2 regions of the Mesorhizobium australicum WSM2073 genome follow, and region 2 is predicted to be linked to the other one. Evidence: riboswitches for the same ligand, from Rfam matches in the RefSeq annotation. Region 2 holds a riboswitch; the other holds the start of a gene.

Region 1 (7,431 bases), 2.9 Mb from region 2:
TGAAATGTCCACGGCAGATTCGACGCCGCGATTCTGCTTTGGGGAAGCAATGTCCACCCATGTTCGCCATCCGATCTGGCTTCCGGCCCTCAAGGCCGCGGATGCGCGCACCTTCGCCTCGCTTTACGCGGTCGAATCCTTCGCCCGCGCCATGGTGTCGAGCGTCATACCGATCCAGGCCTACGAGATTCTCCACAACGAGCAGATCGTCTCGATACTCTACACCGCCGTGTCCCTGCTCGGCCTGTCGGTGACCTTGTTCATGCCGATGCTGATCCGCCGCTTCGCGCGGCGCTGGGTCTACACGGCGGGCGCCTGCCTGCTCGCTATCGGCTCGCTGTTCTTCGTCACCCATACGCTCGCCGGGCAACTGGCCGGGATGCTGTGCCGGGTGATGGGCGCCAGCGCGCTGTCGATCACGCTCAACCTCTACATCATGGATCACATCCGCAAGACCGATTTCATGCAGGCCGAATCGCTGCGCATGGCGTGGTCGATGGTTGCCTGGACCTGCGGGCCGACGCTCGGCATTTTTCTCTATACGCGCTTCGGCATTTATGCCGCGCATGGCGCGGTGGCGGTGTTCGCCATGGCTTTGCTGGCGCTGTTCTGGACCTATCGGCTGAGCGACAACCAGTCGATCCGCCCGGGCAAGACACGACCGGCCAATCCGCTCGCCAATATCGGCCGCTTCGTCGCCCAGCCGAGGCTGAGATTGGCCTGGCTGATCGCCTTCGGCCGCTCCTGCTTCTGGACGACCTTCTTCGTCTATGGACCGCTGTTCATGGTCATCACCGGCGAGGGCGAATTGGCCGGCGGCCTGCTGGTCTCGGCCGGCAACGCGCTGCTGTTCATGGCGATCTTCTGGGGCAAGGCGGGGAAACGCTTCGGCGGCCGCAGGACCATGACATTTGCCTATTTCGCCATGTCGGCGACGCTGCTGGCGGCCGGTGCCGTGGGCGAAACCGTGCCGTTGCTCACCGGCGCCTTCCTGCTGTGCGGCGCCTTCTTCACCATCGCGCTCGACGCGCTGGGTTCGACCGCCTTCATGCGCTCGGTGCGCTCTTATGAGCGCGCGCAGATGGCGGCGGTCTACCGCACCTATCTCGATTTTTCCGAACTGACGCCGCCGCTGGTCTATTCGGTGGTGCTGGCCTTCTTCGGCCTGGGCTCGGTGTTCGTCACGCTTGGGCTACTGGCAGCCTTTTGCGGCTTCATGACCTGGCGATATCTGCCGAAGTCGCTGTGATCTTCAGGCCTCGGGTGAGCGCGCAGCGTGCCGTTCGCGCACCCAGTTGTGGAAACGGTGCAGGTCGTACTCCTCGGGCATCAGCACGCCAGCTGTATGACGCATCGAGCGCAGGCCCTTCTGGTTGACCTCGCAGATTGCTGCGTCCTCCTCCAGCACCTGTGTGCCGAAGGCAACGATGTTGTCGATGTCGGTCTCGGCGAGCGCCTCGGGCGCGAACAGCCATTCCGCGGTCAATTCGGTCTGTTCGGGACCGAGCGGCGTAAGCCGCACGGTCCTGACATAGTCGACATGGCCGACGATGAACATCGACGGCAGGCTGGTGGCATAGGTCTGACCGGCGCTGCGTTCCGCCGGCGTCAAGCTCGGGAAGATCGGCCCGTGCGTCTGCCCATCACGCGACCATGTCTCAGCCCCGGCGCGCAGGCCGCCGGAGAATTCTGGCGCGTCATTGTCGGCGTGGCGGAGCCATTCGGGATCGTCATGCCGGCTCATCAGGCCGCGGCCATAGATCGGCACCAGCCGCGACAGGTCCTTGTGGACGCCCGGGCAGTGCAGGCACTCGTTGAAGTTTTCCCAAAAAATCTTCCAGTTGCAGTTCATCACCTTGCGCAGCACGTGCCCTGATACCAGCATTTCCAGCGGCCAGTTGCCGAAGTCGCCGGAGGCCGGGTCGAAGGAGGATTGCGCCGAGCTGGCGGCATCTTCCGCAAGATTGACGAAGACGAAGCCCCGCCACACCGAGTGCGCGACGCGATAAAGCGGGTGATCGGCCTTGTCGAAGCCGTCAGGCAGCGATTTCGACGGCACGCGCACCAGATCGCCACGCAGAGAATAGGACCAGGCATGATACGGGCAGGTGATCAGCCGCGCCTTCAGCCGGCCCTGGCTTTCCTGGCAAAGCTGCGAGCCGCGATGCCGGCAGGTGTTGTGGAAGGCATGCAACTCGCCGGTGTCGTCGCGCAGCAGGAGGATTTCCTGCGTACCGACGCGGAAGGTGCGGAACGCCAAGGGCTGGGCAAGGTCGGCCTCGCGGCAGACGAGCAGCCAGTTCCTGTACCAGATGGCGTCGAGATCGCGCTGATAGTTGTCCTGGTCCCAATAGGCCGACGAGGGCAGCGTCGGCTCGGTTCGAGTCAGGCCGTTATAGGGCACGCACTCGCTGGCATTGGGCTGCATGGCTGGCTTCCCGTGAGGGGTGCCAGCCGACACCCGGCCATGAAGTTTGTCAATCGGGACGGGATGAGGGCAGCTTCGCCGATACGGCGCTCCTGCGCTGGCGGCTGTCGGAATTTGGTTTGCCGGGCGCGGCGAATTTCCCTATAGTCCCCGATGTCGTCGGTTCCTTTTTGGAGCCAAGAGGGAATGCGGTGCGGGCAGGAATTCCTGCCCAATGCCGTGGCTGCCCCCGCAACTGTGTGCGGTAGTCCTCTCCATATGCCACTGAAGATTTTTCTTCGGGAAGGTGGGGAAGGGCGCTTATCCGCGAGCCAGGAGACCTGCCGGCGACAGGAAACTGACTTCGATGCCCTCGGGTGGAGGGCGAAAGGACAAGACATGACTACCGCTTCCGTCTCCCTCGGCGCCTCCGTCTCCTCGCAGTCGCGCTTCATGCAGCTCGCGCTCGCGGCGCTGCTCGGCATCTTCGTCGTCGGCTTTGTCGGCTTCTCGCATATCGATGCGGTCCACAATGCTGCCCACGACTATCGCCACTCGATGGCGTTTCCCTGCCACTAACGAGGATCCGACATCATGAATCTGTTTCGCAACGTCGTGTTCGTCGCGGCGATCGCGGGGCTCGTGGCCGGTGTCGTTCTCGCCTGCATGCAGGCCTATGCCACCGTGCCGCTGATCCTCAAGGCGGAAGTCTACGAAAAGGCCGGCGGCGGCCACCACCATGATCACGCGGCCGCACCAGCGGCGACCAATGATGCCATGAGCACGGTGGCGCCCGCTGGGAATGCCATGAGCTCTGCCGCGCCCGCGGGCACCGATGCCGTGACACCGGCGGAGGAAGACGAAGGCTGGGCGCCGGCCGACGGTTTCGAGCGTTTCGCCTTTAGCGTGGTTGCCAATATCGTCACCGGCATCGGCTTCGCACTGGTCCTGGTCGCGGTTTCCGAGTTCTTCGGCGGCGTCGGCAACTGGCGCCAGGGTGTGTTCTGGGGTTTGGCCGGCTTTGCCGTGTTCACACTGGCACCGGGTCTCGGACTGCAGCCGGAACTGCCGGCAATGCCGGCGGCCGATCTTCTGCCGCGCCAGATCTGGTGGACGGCGACGGCGGCCGCGACCGCGATCGGCCTAGGCCTGATCGTCTTTCGCAGATCGCTGCCATTGACCATCCTCGCCGTCTTGCTGATCGTCGCGCCGCATGTCGTCGGCGCGCCGCAGCCCGACAGTTTCGAAACACCGATCCCGGAAGGCCTGCACCATCAGTTCGTGGTGGCGGTGACGGTGACCAATCTGGTGTTCTGGCTGGTGCTCGGCGCGATCGTGGGCGTGGTGCGCAGGCGCTTCACCGGCATGGCGACCAGCCTGCGCGACAGCTTTGCCTGATCGCGGCAGGCTGACCTTCATCATCGGTGGTGCGCGCTCCGGCAAGAGCGCGCACGCCGAAACCCTGATGACGGCATTGCCCTCGCCATGGGCCTATATCGCCACGGCGCAAGCCTATGACGACGAGATGCGCGAGCGCATCGCGCTGCACCGCTCGCGGCGCGGTGAGGGCTGGTCGACCATCGATGCGCCACTCGACCTCGCCGAAGCGCTGGAGGCGTTGCCAGACGGGCAGCCGGTGCTTGCCGACTGCCTGACGCTGTGGCTGACCAACCACACGCTGGCCGATCACGACGTCGAGGCCGCGTGCCGGCGGCTGGCGGACGTGCTGTCTCGGCCGCGCGGACCGTGGTTCGTGGTGACGAACGAGGTCGGGCAAGGCATCGTGCCCGACAACGCGCTGGCGCGTCGGTTTCGTGACGATGCCGGCCGGCTCAACCAGCGGGTCGCCGCGATTGCCGACACGGTGCTGCTCATGGTGGCGGGGCTACCGCTCAAGGTGAAGTGAAATGACCGATATCGACGACAAGGATGAAGAACGCCATCGCGCCAAGATGGCCAAGCGCAAGGCGGTGCAGGACGCCGAGGTTGCGGGCAAGACGATCGAGAAGGGGTTGCTGATCGTCAACACCGGTCCCGGCAAGGGCAAGACCACGGCCGCCTTCGGTCTTGCGCTGCGCATGCTCGGCTACGGCAAGCGCGTCGGCGTCGTCCAGTTCATCAAGGGCAAATGGCACACCGGCGAGAAGGACGCCTTTGCCGCCTTTGGCGATCGCGTCGTCTGGCATGCAATGGGCGAGGGTTTCACCTGGGAGACGCAGGACCTGAAGCGCGACATCGCGGCCGCCGAGGCCGCCTGGGCCAAGGCGCTGGAATTGATCGCCGACCCCTCGATCAGCCTTGTCGTGCTCGACGAGCTCAACATTGCCTTGCGCTACGACTATCTCGCTCTCGACAAGGTGGTTGCGGCGCTCAAGGCCCGCCGCGAAGGCCTGCATATCGTCGTCACCGGCCGCAACGCCAAGCCGGCACTGGTCGAGGCGGCGGACCTGGTCACCGAGATGGGGGTGACAAAGCACCATTTCTCGACGGGCGTGAAAGCGCAGCAAGGCATCGAGTTCTAGAAAACCAGAACGGCGATCAGCGCGACCAGGCCGAACAAGCCGATCAACAGGTAGTCCGCGACCCGGTAAAGCTTGAGCGCCCGCCTGATATCGCCGCTGTCGACATCGCGGCGCCCGCCTTCGCCCATGAAGATGTCGTCGACCATGACACCGCCATAGCTGCGTGGTCCGGCGAGCGCCAGCCCGAGTGCGCCGGCCATGGCCGCTTCCGGCCAGCCGGCATTGGGCGAGCGGTGTTTTTTCGCGTCGCGCCGTACCGCCTGCCAGGCGCCGCGGGGGTCGGCGCCCTCGACCAGGAGGGAAGCGAGCACGATCAGCAGCGCCGTCAGCCGTGATGCCGGCAGGTTGATCCAGTCGTCGAAGCGCGCCGCCGCCCAGCCGAAGGGCTCATGGCGCGGAGTCCGGTGGCCGATCATCGAATCGGCGGTGTTGGCCGCCTTGTAGGCGGCGCCGCCGGCGAGCCCTCCGACCCCGGTCCAGAAGACGGGGGCGACGATGCCGTCGGAAAAATTTTCTGCCAGGCTCTCGATTGCCGCGCGGCAGACGCCGGCGCGGTCGAGTGTCTCGGGATCACGGCCGACGATCCGCGAAACGGCGGCTCGGCCCATGTCGAGGCCTCCGCTGTCGAGCGCGTCGGCGACGGCTTCGACATGTTCGTAAAGGCTTTTCTGTGACAGAAGCGATGTCGCCAGAAAGACGGCAACGATCCACCCCAGGGGGACGAACCAGAGCAGAACAAGCTGCACGCAAAGGCCTGCTATCGCCGGCACCAGCACGATGACCAGAAGCGCCTGGACACCACGTTGGCGACGCAGCGCGTCGGGATCAGTGGCGCGGTTGAGCCGCAAGTCGAGAAAGGATATCAGCCTGCCGAACCATGTCACCGGATGGCCGATGGCGCGAAACAGCCAGTCGGGATAACCAAGGGCGAATTCGACAATTAATGACAGGAAAGCGATCAGGACTGACATGAAGCTTCTTGAAGGAGCGGTGGACCATGGTGGAAGTCTTGGCCGGGCAAGGGCGCTTTTCCCCAATGCCGTGCTGCCTTTCGTCGACCTCTCGACCGGTATCAATCCGCACTCCTACCCGCTTTTCGACCTGCCCGCCACCTCGCTGTGGCGATTGCCAGAGGCCGCGCGTGGGCGCGAACTGGTAGAGATCGCGGCCAACACCTATGGCGCGCCTTCCCCAGCAAGCGTGGTGGCGGCCCCTGGTACACAGATCCTGTTGCCGCGGGTCGCCTCGCTGGTGAGGCCCGGCAAGGCAATGGTGCTGGGGCCGACCTATGCCGAACACGCCCGGGCGGCGGCGATTGCCGGGCACGATGTGGTCGAGGTCAGCGATTTCGCGGCGCTGGCGGAAGCCGACCTCGCCATCATCGTCAATCCGAACAATCCGGATGGGCGCATCATCGAGCGCGACCGGTTGCTGGTGCTGGCCGCTGGACTTCGCGCCAAGGGCGGGCTGCTGGTCGTCGACGAGGCGTTCATGGATGTGGGTCCACGCGAGCACAGCCTCGCCGGCGATGTCGGCCAGGGCGGCATCGTCGTGCTGCGTTCGTTCGGCAAGTTCTTTGGTTTGGCCGGCCTGCGGCTCGGGTTCGCGCTTGCCGACGCGCCGACGGCTGAACGGCTGGACATGCAGTTCGGGCCGTGGGCTGTCGCAGGACCGGCCCTGGAATACGGCATCCGCGCGCTCGCCGATCTCGATTGGCAGGATGCGATGCGGGCCTCGCTGGCGGAAGCGACGGTGCGGCTCGATGCGCTGTTTAGCCGTTTCGGTGTTCCCGTCGCGGGCGGCACCACGCTGTTCCGCTATCTCAGCCTGCCCGATGCCGGCGGCCTGTTTTCCGGGCTTGGCCAGAGCGGTATCCTGCTGCGGCATTTCTCCGAACGGCCGCATGCCTTGCGCGCCGGACTGCCGGGGAGCGAGGAGGAATGGCGCAGGCTCGAATCCGCCCTTGCCGTTTGGGCGTCGCGGCGCGAGGATCGTTCGAAAGGTTTCAAACAATGATCCATGTCTGCTCATTGGCGAAAATCGAGGAAGTGGTGGCCAGGACCGGCGCCGACCGCATGCTGTCGCTGCTCGCCGCCGGAACGGACGTAGTCCGACCGGCCTCGATCCCAAGGAAAAACCATCTGCACCTGGTCATGCACGACATCGCCGTGGCGCAGGACGGCATGACCATGCCGGGCGAGGAGCATGTCCGTAACCTGCTCGATTTCGCACGCCGCTGGGACCGGGCGAAACCAATGCTGGTGCACTGCTATGCCGGCATCAGCCGTTCGACCGCCTCGGCCTATATCATCGCCGCGGCTTTGGCGCCGAAACGCAACGAGGTGGAACTGGCGCGGACGCTGCGAGCGCTGTCGCCTTCGGCGACGCCCAATCCGCGGCTGATCGCGGTGGCCGACGCGCTGCTTCAGCGCAACGGCCGCATGATCGAGGCGATCGAGTCGATCGGGCGCGGCGCCGACGCTTTTGAAGGCACGCCGTTCG
Region 2 (7,431 bases):
CAGGTCTTCCTTGGCAAGGTAACCTTTGCCGGCAACGCGGGACCATTTCCGGGTTCAGTCGAAAGCCGGGCGGATCAAGCCTCGATTTCAAGCGGCGACAATGGCTTGGAACAACAGGCCAGGATGAAGCCATCATCGATCTCATGATCGAGGATGCCGCCATTGTGGCTCATCTCGACGCTGCCGGAGACTTTCTTCACTTTGCAAGTTCCGCACAGGCCGAATTCGCAGGCGGCCGGTATTCGCACACCCGAGGCGCGCGCCGTCTGCAGCACGGTCTGGCCGGCGACACAATCGGCGTCGACATCCGAAAGCGCGAAGCGGATCGGCGTCGCGGCTTGGACGCAAATCGCCGCGCCGTCTTCAGCCGGCGAGGCAAACGGCGCCGGGATTTCCTCCGCCGCCGGCGCGGCAAAGCTCTCCTGATGGTATTTTGCCATGTCGAAACCGGCGGCCTCCAGCATGCCGCGCACGGCGCGCATGAAAGGGTCGGGGCCGCAGCAGAAGATTTCGCGTTCGCGGAAATCGGGCGCCAGGAGCGGCAGTCGGATGGCGTCGATGCGGCCCATATGGCCGTACCAGCCCTCGCGGCTCGACCGCTCCTCGATCATGAAGCCGAGCGACAGCCCCGGCATATGGCCGCCGAGCAGTTCGAGTTCCTTGCGAAAGATGATCTCTTCCGGACGCCGTGCGCAATTGACGAAGCCGACATCGGTCCACGGCGCGCAGTCGTTCAGCCAGCGCAGCATCGACATCATCGGCGTCACGCCCGAACCGGCCGAGATGAACAGGTATTTCGCCGCCGGGTGGCTGTGCAGCGAAAAGTCGCCGCCCGGTCCATAGGCCTTGACGTGCGAGCCGGGCGTCAGGTGATCGAACATCCAGCGCGTGCCGACGCTGCCCGCCTGCGCCTTCACCGTCACCGCGATCGAGAATGGCCGTGACGGCGATGACGACAGCGTGTAGGTGCGCATCAGCGGGCCGTCCGGTGTCGGCAATTCCAGCGTGACGAACTGGCCCGGCTTGTAGCGGAACCAGGTCTGGTTGTCGGAGCGGAAGGTGAAGGTCTTGACGTCGGGCGCCTCGTCGCTGACGCCGGTTACTTCCAGCACCTGCAGCCTGTCGTTCCACGGCGCCATCTGGTCGAGGTGGCGATAGAGGCCAAGATCAGTCATGGCGTTCATCCCTGCATACCTTTCATTTTGGGCGTGTCGTGATCCCAAAGCCGCTGCACAGTTTTGGCCGACATGCGCTAGGCGACACTGCGCAGAGCAGGCCGGCCGTCTTCGGAAAGCCGTGGGCCGATAAAGCGCGCGTACCAGTCAACGAACTGGATGACGCCGCCCTCGTGCAGCTCCGAATAGGGACCGGGCTCGTAGGCCGGCGACAGGATGCCGAAGGCGTTTTCCTCGACGATGCGGCGGTCCTGGTCGTTGGTCTCGGTCCAGACATGGGTGAGTTCGGCGAGATCGTAGTCGACGCCTTCCACGGCATCCTTGTGGACCAGCCATTTGGTCGTAACCGCTGTTTCCGTGGCGCTGACCGGCAGCACGCGGAACGTCACCGCATGATCCACGAGGATATGGTTCCAGGTTGTCGGGTAGTGATAGTGCATCAGCGTCCGATCCGGTCGGCCGAGACGCTGTCGGACAGGTTCTTCTTCACCGCCCGCTTGCCGGTCATCGTGTAGCTCTGGGCATCGCGCAGCAGCGGCGCGCGGGTGGCGCGGTATTGTCCAGCCGGGTCGATGCGAAACTTGCTGGGCAGGCCAACAGCTTCGCACCTCGCCCAGTGGGCCAGCATCTCCGGATCGCTGTCGGCGCCTTGCACGCCGGTCACGGTCGGCGCTTCCGGGAAGGTCTTGCACAGCTCAGGATGATTGCCCGCGCAATGGTAGCATTCGCGGTTGTTTTCCCAGACCAGCTTCCAGTTGCCCTTCTCGATGATCGTGCTCTCGAAGGCGATCTTGGCCTCGCTCAGCCGGTGCGGCAGGAGATAGGGCTCGATCATCGCCCGCATCGGCGCGAAGTCGGCGGGCTCCTTGGCCAGGCAGATGAAGACATAGCCGGCGACGCTTTCGCAGGCGACCGGCTTGAGCCCGAACTGGCTCTTGTCGAACCCATCGGCCATCTGGCGGGCGAACAGCAGCCGGCCGTCGAGTTCGTAGGTCCACTGGTGATAGGGACACACCAGTTTGGCGGCCATGCCCTTGTCGGTGTTGCAGACGCGGCTGCCGCGATGGCGGCAGGAATTGTGGAAAGCGTTGATCTTGCCCTGCTGATCGCGCACCAGCACGACCGGATAATCGCCGATCTGCACGGTGATGAAGCTGCCCGGCTTGGGCAACTCGCAATCATGGCCGATGAACAGCCAGTCGCGATACCAGATCAGTTCCATGTCAAGCTTGAAGTAGTCCGGGTCGGTATAGAAGGGCTGTTCCAGCGAAAGGCCCTGTCTGCGGCCGTTTAAAAGCCTCAGCATGTCGTTGCGCGCGTCCATGTCCTGTCCTCATTTTCAAGGACTGAACTGGTGGTGATGGAGGAAGGACTGGGCGCAAGCCGGCGAAAGCCGGACAACACCATCCGCCCCTTGACCGCCCACCGCGATCAGTCGAGTTCTAGCGATCTCGGGCTGGTTTCCGGGCTCTGGAGTTGTCCTGGCGGACCATCGCGACACCTTCCCAGGCTTTCGCCCAGTGGTCTCCCGTTGCGACTTGAACTCCACCACCGTTGCGGGGGCAGCGCCGGAATCTGACCGGCTTCCCAATTCTCCGCTCCGTCGTCACGCAGCGGCACCTGAGATCGCTCGATCTAATCACGACAGGGTTTGCGACATCGGCACGAAAGCGACATCGCATCCATGCGGCGCGACACATACGCGGGATCGTCCCGGCGCGGTTGCAGCGGGGGAATCGCCTTTTCTCGCCAGGCGCGCGGGCACCGTTTTCGACCCTCAGCCGGGCCGGAAAAGGGTTAATGGTTTCGAAAAGTGACTATTAGCAGAGTCTAAAATCGAACCGAACGGTTCGTTTCTGTTGACGGTGCGTGCAGGACGGTGTGAACGCCCAGCCTTCCGACACAGTTGGTGATCGGGTCGTGACCTTAGACAACTGTTTGATATCAAATGGAAAAATGAGACATGTAGAAGGCGTTGGTACAATTTCAAGTGGTGGAGTCATGGTCCACGCTGAACAACTTCGTGATTGGAAACGGCAAGGGGGCTCTCCCACATCGGGGCTGTCCGAACGACGCGATTTAATCCCAAGACACGCCGCTAGACGGACGGGAAAAATACTGGAGTACAAAAATGAAAAAGATCATTCTCACTGCCGCCGCCCTTCTGGCTATTTCCGGCAGCGCCTTCGCTAGCAGCGACCATTATGGTTCGAACGCCGCGACCCCCACGGCCACTGTCGACAGCTCCTACACCGCTTCGACCAAGAAGTCGGAGCCGGCTGCCCAGACGCCTGTGACGGGCGCCGACCACAACCTCTTCGGCAACAATTAATAGCCATCCCTGGCACGCGGCGGGTGACCCTGCCGCGCTGGTGGACCTACAAATTCAGGAGTATTAAAATGAACAAGATCCTCATTGCTGCCGCCGCCGTTCTGGCCCTCTCCGGCAGCGCTTTCGCCGGCAGCGACAACTATGGCTCCAACGGCGCCAACCAGGCTGCTGCCGCTTCGACCGACAATTCGAACACCGCGTCGATCGGCAAGTCGGCTCCGGCCACCTCGGCGCCTGTCCAGCAGGGCAGCGACCGCAACCTCTTCGGCCATTAACGGCCATCCCACGGCCGGTGGGCTCTGGCCCGCCGGCAGCCGGACTTCCAAAATTCAGGAGTACCTAACATGAACAAGATCCTTATTGCTGCCGCCGCCGTTCTGGCCCTTTCTGGCAGCGCTTTCGCCGGCAGCGACAACTATGGCTCCAACGGCGCCAATCAGGCTGCTGCCGCTTCGACCGACAATTCGAATACCGCGTCGATCGGCAAGTCGGCTCCGGCCACCTCGGCGCCTGTCCAGCAGGGCAGCGACCGCAACCTCTTCGGCCATTAACGGCCATCCCACGGCCGGTGGGCTCTGGCCCGCCGGTCCGCGGGACTTCCAAAATTCAGGAGTACCTAAAATGAACAAGATCCTCATTGCCGCCGCCGCCGTTCTGGCCGTCTCCGGCAGCGCCTTCGCCGGCAGCGACAATTATGGCTCCAACGGCGTCAACCAGCCCACTGCTTCGTCGACTGTCAATGTCGATACGTCGCATACAGGTGCGATCCGCAACAGCGATTCGCCTGTCTACAAGCTGCTCAACTCGTCCGGCGACGTGCAGAAGCCGGCCCATCAGGGTGCCGATCGCAATCTCTTCGGCAACAACTAACCAGCCTGTGCAGACAAGAAGAGCGGCGGGCCAGGCCCGCCGCTCTTGTTCTTTCATTACCGGACGGCCGTCTTCAGGCCGCCTTTGCTTCCGCTTCGTGGAGGGCAAAGGAGCGACCATCCGCATCGAAGATATGGAGATCGCCGGCATTGGCGGTCAGCCGCAGCGTCGAGCCGCGCTTGACCTCGACATTGCCCGGCAGCTTGGTCACCAGCGGCAGGTCGGCCCGGCCGATATCGACATAGACCAGCTGGACCTCGCCAAGCTGTTCGAGATAATCGACGGTCCCCTCGAACAGATAATCCGCACCGCTGGCGATCGCGAGATCTTCCGGCCGTACGCCGAAGCTGACCGCCGCTCCCTTTGCCGAAGCAGGTGTCGCGATCGGCACCGTCGCCTTGCGGCCGCCGACATGGCTGACGATGGTCGGATTGCCCGTCTTGTCGACCGTCGCCGGCAGGATGTTCATGGCCGGCGAGCCGATGAACTGGGCGACGAAGAGGTTGCCGGGGTTCTTGTAGAGTTCCATGGGCGTGCCGACCTGCTCGATGTGCCCGTCCTTCAGCACGACGATGCGGTCGGCCAGCGTCATCGCCTCGACCTGGTCGTGCGTGACGTAGATCATGGTCGTGTTGGGCATCGATTCCTTGAGCTTGGCGATCTCGATGCGCGTCGCGACGCGCAATGCGGCGTCAAGGTTCGACAGCGGTTCGTCGAACAGGAACACCTTCGGATTGCGCACGATGGCGCGGCCGATGGCGACGCGCTGCCGCTGGCCGCCCGACATCGCCTTGGGCAGACGGTCGAGATATTTGGTCAGCTGCAGGATCTCGGCGGCTTGCCGAACCCTTTTGTCGATCTCGGCCTTGCTTTCCCCACCGATCTTCATCGAGAAGGCCATGTTGTCGTAGACGGTCATGTGCGGGTAGAGGGCATAGGACTGGAACACCATGGCGATGCCGCGCTTCGAGGGTGGCACGTCGTTGACCACGTGGCCGTCGATCTTGAGTTCACCCGACGTGATTTCCTCGAGCCCGGCGATCGAGCGCAGCAAGGTCGACTTGCCGCAGCCCGACGGGCCGACGAAGACTATGAACTCGCCCGATTTGATGTCGAGGTCGATGCCGTGGAGAATGTTAAGATTGCCATAGGACTTCTTCACTTGTCTCAAATTGACATCGGCCATTGGTTTCCTCCAGTGATTCCTCGGATGTTTCAGCCTATGCGTCCGAACCAGGCGCCATAGCCGCCGAGCTCGACCGACCCGGTGCTCGCCTGCCCGGAGAACCCGTGTCCCGGCAAAGGTTGCAGGGTTCGGTTGCCGAGGTCAACCTTCGCCGGCCTTGCGCCCAGATTGAAGACGCAGACGATCTCCTCATTGCCCGACCGGCGGGTGAAGGCGACGGTGTCGCCCTGGCTTTCGATGAAGGCGATGTCCCCCTTGGCCAGCGCCGGATGGGCGCGGCGGAAAGAAAGAAAGCGCCGGTAATGCTCAAGCAGGGAGGTTTCGTCGCCTTGCTGCACGTTGACCGCCTGCGGCAGATGCTCGGCCGGTACCGGCAACCAGGGTTTTGCCTGGGAGAAGCCGCCATTCCTTGCATTGCCATCCCACACCATGGGCGTGCGGCAGCCGTCGCGGCCCTTGAATTCAGGCCAGAAACGGATGCCGTAGGGATCCTGCAGATCCTCGAAGCGCAGGTCGGCCTCGCCGAGGCCGAGTTCTTCGCCCTGGTAGATGCAGACCGAACCGCGCAGCGACATCAGCAATGCCGAGATGACCTTGAGATAGGCCGACGGGTCCGCCTCGTCGGCGGCCCAGCGCGAGGCCGGTCGCATCACGTCGTGGTTTGAAAACGCCCAGCACGACCAGCCATCGCTGGCCACCCGGCCAAAAGCTTCCAGCACCGAGCGGACCTTGGCGGCACTGATCTTTTCCGGCGCCAGGAAGTCGAAGGAATAGCACATGTGCACGCGCTTGCCGCCGGCGGTATAGGCGGCGACCACGTCCAGCCCGCGTTGCGAATCGCCGACTTCGCCGACCGCTGCGGTCGCCGTGTACTCGTCGAGCAGCGCGCGAAAGCGCTCGAGGAAGGCGAGGTTTTCCGGTCGGCTTTTGTCGTAGATATGGTCCTGGTAGTTGTAGGGATTGACCGCCGGCGCCGTCTGGTCGTTGCGCTGTTCCGGCGGCAGCGGCGGGTTGTTTTCCAGCCCCTGGCTGTGGAAGTAAAAATTGATGGTGTCGAGGCGAAAGCCGTCGACGCCGCGTTCCAGCCAGAAGCGGGTGACGTCGAGCAGCGCGTCCTGGACTTCGCGGTTGTGGAAATTGAGGTCGGGCTGCTCGGCCAGGAAATTGTGCAGGTAGTATTGCTGGCGGCTGGTGTCCCATTGCCAGGCCGAGCCGCCAAAGATCGACAGCCAGTTGTTGGGCGGCGTGCCATCGGGTCTTGCATCCGCCCAGACATACCAGTCGGCCTTGGGATTGGTGCGGCTCGAGCGGCTTTCCTTGAACCAGGGGTGGATGTCGGCGGTATGCGACAGCACCTCGTCGATCATCACCTTGAGGCCCAGTCGGTGCGCCTCCGCCGTCAGCGCATCGAAATCCGCCAGCGTACCGAACATCGGGTCGACGTCACAATAATCCGAGACGTCATAGCCGAAATCCTTCATTGGCGATTTGAAGAAAGGCGAGATCCAGATGGCGTCCGCGCCAAGGGCGGCAATGTAGGGCAGCCTGCCGATGATGCCCTTGAGGTCGCCGATGCCGTCGCCATTGGAATCCTGATAGCTGCGCGGATAGATCTGGTAGATCACCGCGCCCCGCCACCAGTCGCGGTCGATGGCGGGGTCTGGTTTCGAAGTCGCCTTCAAAGCCGATTGCATGGTCTCAACCTCCTTTCACCGAGCCGGCCAGCAGCCCGCGGACGAAATAACGCTGCAGCGAGAAGAAGACGATCAGCGGCACGATGATGGTGATGAAGGCCGATGTCGTCAGGATCTCCCAGTTACCGCCACGCGAGCCAAGCAGAGCATTGAGCTTGGCCGTCAGCACGATCT

The links. Region 2 has a riboswitch for cobalamin ahead of MESAU_RS32290 (aromatic ring-hydroxylating oxygenase subunit alpha). Riboswitches for the same ligand answer to the same signal wherever they lie in the genome.
Region 1: it holds a riboswitch for cobalamin, as region 2 does, so the genes downstream of both, MESAU_RS17500 (CbtB domain-containing protein) here and MESAU_RS32290 (aromatic ring-hydroxylating oxygenase subunit alpha) in region 2, are expected to answer to the same signal.

What each region holds. Positions count from the first base shown of each region.
Region 1 is NC_019973.1:3,645,443-3,652,873, forward strand. It holds gene MESAU_RS17490 (MFS transporter) at 50-1,249, shown strand; gene MESAU_RS17495 (aromatic ring-hydroxylating oxygenase subunit alpha) at 1,253-2,428, opposite strand; cobalamin riboswitch at 2,572-2,770, shown strand; gene MESAU_RS17500 (CbtB domain-containing protein) at 2,807-2,986, shown strand; gene MESAU_RS17505 (CbtA family protein) at 3,002-3,805, shown strand; gene cobU (bifunctional adenosylcobinamide kinase/adenosylcobinamide-phosphate guanylyltransferase) at 3,798-4,313, shown strand; gene cobO (cob(I)yrinic acid a,c-diamide adenosyltransferase) at 4,315-4,929, shown strand; gene cbiB (adenosylcobinamide-phosphate synthase CbiB) at 4,926-5,900, opposite strand; gene cobD (threonine-phosphate decarboxylase CobD) at 5,899-6,945, shown strand; gene MESAU_RS17530 (tyrosine phosphatase family protein) at 6,942-7,431, shown strand, end outside.
Region 2 is NC_019973.1:394,713-402,143, reverse strand. It holds gene MESAU_RS01835 (FAD-binding oxidoreductase) at 75-1,175, opposite strand; partial or broken gene MESAU_RS32290 (aromatic ring-hydroxylating oxygenase subunit alpha) at 1,253-2,499, opposite strand; cobalamin riboswitch at 2,613-2,814, opposite strand; gene MESAU_RS01825 (DUF680 domain-containing protein) at 3,307-3,507, shown strand; gene MESAU_RS01820 (DUF680 domain-containing protein) at 3,576-3,782, shown strand; gene MESAU_RS01815 (DUF680 domain-containing protein) at 3,852-4,058, shown strand; gene MESAU_RS01810 (DUF680 domain-containing protein) at 4,129-4,377, shown strand; gene MESAU_RS01805 (ABC transporter ATP-binding protein) at 4,451-5,563, opposite strand; gene bglA (beta-galactosidase BglA) at 5,593-7,257, opposite strand; gene MESAU_RS01795 (carbohydrate ABC transporter permease) at 7,262-7,431, opposite strand, start outside.